Regions from separate parts of the Neobacillus canaveralius genome, predicted to be linked through region 1. Evidence: riboswitches for the same ligand, from Rfam matches in the RefSeq annotation. Region 1 holds a riboswitch; each other region holds the start of a gene.

The links. Region 1 has a riboswitch for cyclic di-AMP ahead of ABC255_RS15075 (amino acid permease). Riboswitches for the same ligand answer to the same signal wherever they lie in the genome.
Region 2: another riboswitch for cyclic di-AMP. It lies ahead of ABC255_RS11375 (sporulation protein); the one in region 1 lies ahead of ABC255_RS15075 (amino acid permease).
Region 3: another riboswitch for cyclic di-AMP. It lies ahead of ABC255_RS18275 (APC family permease); the one in region 1 lies ahead of ABC255_RS15075 (amino acid permease).

The regions. Positions count from the first base shown of each region.
Region 1 covers NZ_JBDFLL010000001.1:3,010,403-3,012,676, reverse strand. The annotation lists gene ABC255_RS15075 (amino acid permease) at 1-916, opposite strand, end outside; cyclic di-AMP (ydaO/yuaA leader) riboswitch at 1,047-1,187, opposite strand; gene ABC255_RS15070 (hypothetical protein) at 1,314-1,472, opposite strand; gene ABC255_RS15065 (DUF1292 domain-containing protein) at 1,883-2,155, opposite strand; gene ABC255_RS15060 (type 1 glutamine amidotransferase domain-containing protein) at 2,239-2,274, opposite strand, start outside.
Region 2 covers NZ_JBDFLL010000001.1:2,215,279-2,217,552, forward strand. The annotation lists gene ABC255_RS11365 (HAD family hydrolase) at 1-41, opposite strand, end outside; gene ABC255_RS11370 (polysaccharide deacetylase family protein) at 151-879, shown strand; cyclic di-AMP (ydaO/yuaA leader) riboswitch at 1,064-1,205, shown strand; gene ABC255_RS11375 (sporulation protein) at 1,285-1,713, shown strand; gene ABC255_RS11380 (hypothetical protein) at 1,847-2,191, shown strand.
Region 3 covers NZ_JBDFLL010000001.1:3,640,684-3,642,957, forward strand. The annotation lists gene ABC255_RS18275 (APC family permease) at 1-704, opposite strand, end outside; cyclic di-AMP (ydaO/yuaA leader) riboswitch at 839-980, opposite strand; gene ABC255_RS18280 (bacitracin ABC transporter ATP-binding protein) at 1,063-1,191, shown strand; gene ABC255_RS18285 (YheC/YheD family protein) at 1,322-2,274, shown strand, end outside.

The sequences.
Region 1 (2,274 bases):
TCATAAGAGAAGCCGCAAAGGCAATCCCCGCCTTTTCAAAAATGAGGGTAAATGGACTTACCATCACATTATCATTTTGTAAATTCGGATTGGTATATGGAATAAGAAGTCCAATCACAGCAATCGCCAAAATATAAAAAATTAGGATTCTCCAGAAAACGCTTTTAATCGCCATTGGTACATTTTTGGCTGGATCCTCACTTTCTCCCGCCGTAACTCCCACAATTTCCGTACCTTGGAAAGAAAAACCCGCTGCAATAAAAACTACAAAAACACTTAAAATTCCTCCTGAAAAAGGAGCTTTGTCCATTGTAAAGTTTTTAAAACCTACTGCTTCTCCTCCCATAATGCCGAAAATCATCAATAAGCCAACAATAATAAAGATTACGATTGCTGAAACTTTAATTAAAGAAAGCCAATATTCCCCTTCTCCATACCCTTTAACAGACAAATAATTTAATAGGAAAATTAGTGCTAAGAATGAAGCACTCCAAACCAAGGATGGACTATCAGGAAACCAGAATTTCATAATCATTGTAGAGGCAGCTAACTCAGCTGCAATAGTCATTGCCCAGCTAAACCAATACGTCCATCCAATCGCAAAACCAAATGCAGGATCAACAAATTTAGTTCCATAGGTACTAAACGCACCACTTGTAGGCATAAAGGCAGCCATTTCTCCTAAGCTTGTCATTACAAAAAAGACCATTGCGCCAACTAAAGCATAAGCCAGTAATGCTCCCCCGGGTCCAGCACTGCTTATAGCAGCACCGCTGCTAAGGAATAATCCAGTACCAATTGCTCCTCCTATTGCTATCATCGATAGATGACGTGATTTCAACTCACGTTTTAATGTCTGTTCTTTTTGCTGCTCTACAGATTGCTGGAATCTTTCAATTTCACGCTCTTGTAACATTCTCTTCAGTCCTTTCTTTATTTTAATTAAAGCGGTTACAAAATAAAAAAATCTATTAAAGTAAAAAAAGTGTCTACAAGTCATGGTAAATAGACTTGTAGACACTTAAATAGTGTGTCACAAGTTCCACCTTCCTTCTCATAAACGCTTACGAGGTTAGCTGTCGGATTCGGACCTCTTGAGTAGCCCTACCTTTAAAAGGATTCACCCCTTGGATTTATTTCATCCATATGGTTCCCCCGTGCCTAAACGGTTTCAGCGATATAGAAATTTGAAACTATTTTTAATATTATAATAGTTATTATTTTAATAAAAGTAAAATTATTTTTAAAAAATTTATGAATACTTATACTCGAAAAAAACACTGTTATTTCTTCAATACATTAACAAAACTGGATTAATATTGTAATTCTACTATATCAAAATCATTATAGTAAATTACTTGACTAATAACTTTACACCCTTTAATACTGTTGTAAGTTGCTCTTGCTTCTTCTTGGTTATCAAACTCAAACATTTGAATATTTTTTTCTGAATACACCGTAATGATCCACATTAATATCCCTCCCTTAATATATAAGTTTTGCTTGTCGAGACTGAACCTTCTGAACATTCAAAATAAAGCAAACCAGTCTTTTCAAGTTTTGATAAGAATGATGTAATGGAGTTTTTCTCCTTTCATTAGCTTATTTAATTAACCAATTTTCACCATTAGCACGATAGAAACTTTATATATCTTGTTATACTTTAATGCAATAACTATGCCAACTTGATTTCCCGTACGAAATATACGTTTTATTATTATTTATTAGCAATTTGCGCAAAGATTTTTTGCCTGTGCCAAAATATTTTGCATAATAAACTATTCTAAGCATTTTACAGAACAGTTATCAAAATGTCTTTGAATTTTATTATTTCCTAAACGATAAAAAAGCTGGCAGCTGCCAGCTTTTCTGAATACTATTCCTATTCCTCGTCCTCATCCATGATCTCATCAAATGCTGCAGAAATTTTATCAAATTCCTCATCGCTCTCGATTGCAGTCAGGTCTCCATCCTCGTCAACCTTTAGAAAGAAAATATCAATGTCTTCTTCAGTTTCCTCTTTAATATCTTCAACAAATCCTACCGCCACATAATTGGTACCTTCTATATTGATGGAAGCAAGTACTTCTACTTCCTGCTCCTGATCTGTTTCATCACTAATTGTAAAAACTTCTCCAACTTCAATATTTGCCACGTTACATCTCCCTCTCATAAAAGAATAAGCATTTCATTCAATAAGTATCTCTAAAAAGATTGGAATTAATGCTTGCAAATAACTTATTTTTCCTCAATAACTTTTATAAACTCACGCAA
Region 2 (2,274 bases), 800 kb from region 1:
GTTCCATCTATATCTAAAAATAAAACTTTATACTCAGACATTGAACTGCTCCTTTATGAAGTATGTTTTCTTAGTTTAACATTAATAACTGGGAGATAAAATATCTTAGTGGGAATAATAATCCAGATAACATCGACAAAAAGGAGTCTACTGTATATGTTAAGAGCTATGATTGTAATTCTGCTGTTAATTAGCCTTCCAGAGCATATTCTCGCACAGCAAAAGGTTCCAATCTTAATATATCATTCAATAGAAGAATATAATGGGAAAGGCGCAAAGGAGTTATTTGTTACCCCCGAGAATTTCGAAAAGCAAATGGTTTATTTGAAAAATAAAGGATATACATTATTAACATTTGAACGTTGGGACGATATAGGTAAAGTGAACAAACCTATTTTTATTACATTTGATGATGGCTATAAAAATAATCGAAATGCGTACGAGATACTCCAAAAACTAAAGGATGATAAATTTAAACCAACAGCAACCTTTTTTGTTATTTCTGATTTTATTGGAAATTCAAATCGCTTATCCCCAACTGATTTAAAGGTGATGGCTGAGTCTGGTTTGATTTCCGTTCAGTCCCATACGGCTACACATTCCGATTTGACAAAGTCAGAAAATCTCCAATATGAATTAAGAGACTCGAAAGAAAAAATTAAGAATATAACCGGAAAACCAGTGATTGCGCTAGCGTATCCATATGGAAGCTTTAATGAACGTGTTGCTTCCGAAACGAAAAAGTATTATTCGTTTGGATTAACGACAACGCCAGAACACTACACAAGTAAAGGAATTAAAAACGAGCGATATTATTTACCACGAATATATGTAAAGTATTCTACCACTCTAGAAGAGTTCGCTAGGATATTGAAATAAAGGAATTATGGCGGTTCTTTGGACAAAAGGTAGATAAGCGAAAGATACCGATGATTCATGAGCAAACAATAGAAAAATCATTGTTTTTTATAAAAATTGGAGCTAAGACGGTTAATTTAAGTGAAAATCACTCTTTACAATCAATCAGGTTGAGGATAAAATTATCGACATAATCAATATGAATTAAATATTTCGGCCAAAACCCATCATTATGGGTACGGAGGAACCAATCTATTTGGGGTTTATTCTACCTTGTAGAAGGGATGAGAATTATCTTTCGCCATCCTACCCGTCAGCTAACTTCGTCGGCTAAAGCGAAGGAGGTCAAGAGACCGCCAAGTACAGGGGCTTTTTTGTTTTTTTGAAACATACTAAGCAGCTTGCTAAAATGGAGGGTCTTTTATTATGCCTATTTTTAGGGAACAGGTGAAGATGAAGATGACATTAAAAGATTATTTAACAAAACTGAAAATCGGCTTGCCTAAAACTATGGTACATCTGGATAAACAGGTTTACGAAGCTGGGAGTATTATCAATGGAACCATTGAGATTACAGGCGGGCTATTAAAAAATAAAATCAAAAGGTATGACATTGACCTCGTAGGGGTTGATTCGAAGGCATTTGTAGAAGAAACCTTAAATAGTCATTCTGTTTTCTGTTCTCTTGAGTGCAGTCCAAACCAGACTGGAAAGATTACGTTCTTTATCGATGTTCCAGACGAAATTAAACAAAATCAGAACACCTTTCAATATTCTTTAATGATCAATATTGATCTGGGGAATGCAAATAATATTACTCAAAATGTCCCAATTATGATTGGTGTTGTTTCTTAATTCATCTATTAAACTATGTAAATCGGAAGTTTATCCTATTTATTGATATAGCATTGTAAACTGCTAGAAATTTATATGTAAACTATCACCGGTATAATAAAGTTATCAAGACTTTATTAGGGCGGGTGCAATAATGGAAGAAACCATGGTTAAATCTTATTTACAGAAATCACTAGAAGAGTGGAAGGATGATATTTCAGTAGTCCTTGACGAAATTGATAAAGAGTATGATGAAGTGGCACAAGAATTAAAGGTATACTCTTATAAATACGGGATTACCAAGCAAGTCATTCAATCGACAGTGAATGAGGAAATTATTGAAAGTATACGCCAAAGGTATCATAAACCGTTTGAGGAAAGTTATAATCAATTAAAGGAATATATAAAAGATTTAGAAGAAAAGCAGCGAGTATTTCACATGTTTGTTCAAAAAATCGATGAAGTAAATCGTAAGGAATCATCAAAGAATACAAACTAATAAATAAGCAATAAGTCTGGTCCATTGGGATCAGGCTTTTTTTATCATTATTTGCAAATCATCGGCAAGTAAAAGAATTTTGC
Region 3 (2,274 bases), 630 kb from region 1:
GATATCGCCTCAACTCCTGTAAGAGCAGAACTACCTGATGCAAATGCCCTTAAAAGAAGAAATAATGATATCCCTGCAATAGGAGTTCCAACTGGTGTATGCAATTCTGCTGGAACCTGACCTGTAAAAATATTAAAGAGTCCCACACCAATTAAAATAAATAAAGCGAGCACGAATAAATAGACAGGATATGCTAAAATAGAAGCAGACTCCGTTACACCTCTTAAGTTTAAAGTAGTAATAAATATGACAAAAATAATCGCAATACCCACATTATGGTCATGCAGTGCTGGAAAGGCGGATGTTAAGGCATCGGTTCCAGCAGATACACTAACAGCTACTGTTAAAATATAGTCAACAAGTAATGACCCACCCGATATTAACCCATAATTGATACCTAAATTTTCTTTTGATACTACATACGCTCCTCCACCATGCGGGTAGGCAAAAATAATTTGTCGATAAGATAAAATTAATGCTGCTAATAAAACTAATACACCGATTGCAATCGGAAGTGAATACCAAAATGCAGCTGCACCTATTGTTACGAGGACAATTAGGATTTGTTCTGGCCCATACGCAACCGATGATAATGCGTCAGATGATAGGATTGCCAGCGCTTTTGTTTTATTGAGCTTTTGTTCCCCTAATTCTGTTGACTTTAAAGGTCTGCCAATTAATAATCTTTTAATTGAAGATACCATGTATCTGCACCACCGTGATTTCTATAAAGATATTTTTTCTCTGTTCTTATCTTGCTTAAAAAGCACAAAAAAATGCCTGCAAGTCAAAGTTAAATAGACCTGCAGACATGAATTAACTGCCTAACAAGCTCCACCTTCCTTCTCATTAACGCTTACGAGGTTAGCTGTCGGATTCGGGCCATTGAGTAGCCCTACCTTTTAAAGGATTCACCCCTTGGATATACTATCCATATGAATGGGTCCCCCGCACCAATTTGGTCTCAGCGATTTAGAAATATGAAACTGTGATTATCATACTCCTGTGTTTCTCAAATGTAAATCAAAATTTTTTAAAAAAATATAGATTGGAGAAATATATATGTCTAAAAAGAAAAAGCCGCTTTTGACAGATGAATTTTTAGATGAATTGGCTAATGAAATCAATGAGCAATACGGCCGCCCTGTTGATCAAAACGAAGATAAAAAAAATTATAAGGAAGACGATTAGCCATCAAACATATTTCACAATAACAATGGTACACATGTCCAAATTGTTAGAATCCCCCCCATTTTTAAGACAATCTTTGTTATTGGTACATATAATAACTTATCCAGTATTATGGTTGGGGGGAATAAGAATGGAAAATGTTATTCTGCTATCAAGAAACACCACTAACAGTGGGATTTTAACGTTGCATCCCAAGTTAGCAGAATCTATGGGAATAACTCAAATTACGGCTAGAAAAATCAGATTTGGTGCAAAGACCTATCAATCTATTGTAGACATTTCTGATGAACTGCCTCTAAATGGGGCAAGCCTATCTGAAGATATTTTGGACATGCTGAATATACCACAGCATTGCAGTCTTGAAATCATGCAGAATGGCAATGAAATACAAATTGGACCCTTTATTGGTTTACTTGCAGGATATTATCAAAGCTCGATTAAGAAATATCTCGATCATCTACGTGATTATGTTTTACTTTATCATGAAATTAAGGGTGCCATACTTGTCTTTTCTCTTGACCAAGTTGATAAAGTCAACCATCTCGTCAAAGGCTATCTTTATAATCCTCGAACAAAACAATGGGAAGAAGGAACCTACCCATATCCATCCTCTATTTTTGTGATGACTTCTTCTGTCAGCACCGCATGGATACAGCATTTTAAATCCATCATTGGCAATGTGGTTTTTAATGATTTCTTTCTAAATCGATGGAGTATCCACAAGAAATTGGCAAGCTCAATCGGGGTAAAATGTTATCTTCCCGATACCAATCTTTATGGTTCACCTCAAGATTTATACTACTTTTTAAAGAAATTTCCTAATTTAACGGTGAAGCCTCTAAACAGCGCCAATCGGCATGCCTATAGAGTATTATTAAAAGATTCAAACTCTCTCTTGATAACAAATTTAACAAATATGGAATCAAAGAATTATCGATTTAATAATCGAGATCAGGCTTATTCTATCTTTAGTAAATATTTTAAAGATGGAGAATATATCATCCAAGAATCCATAGATGTAACCGGTTATCGAACGATTACTGTAAGGTTTATTACGGTCAAAAACCACTCAGGGCAATGGCA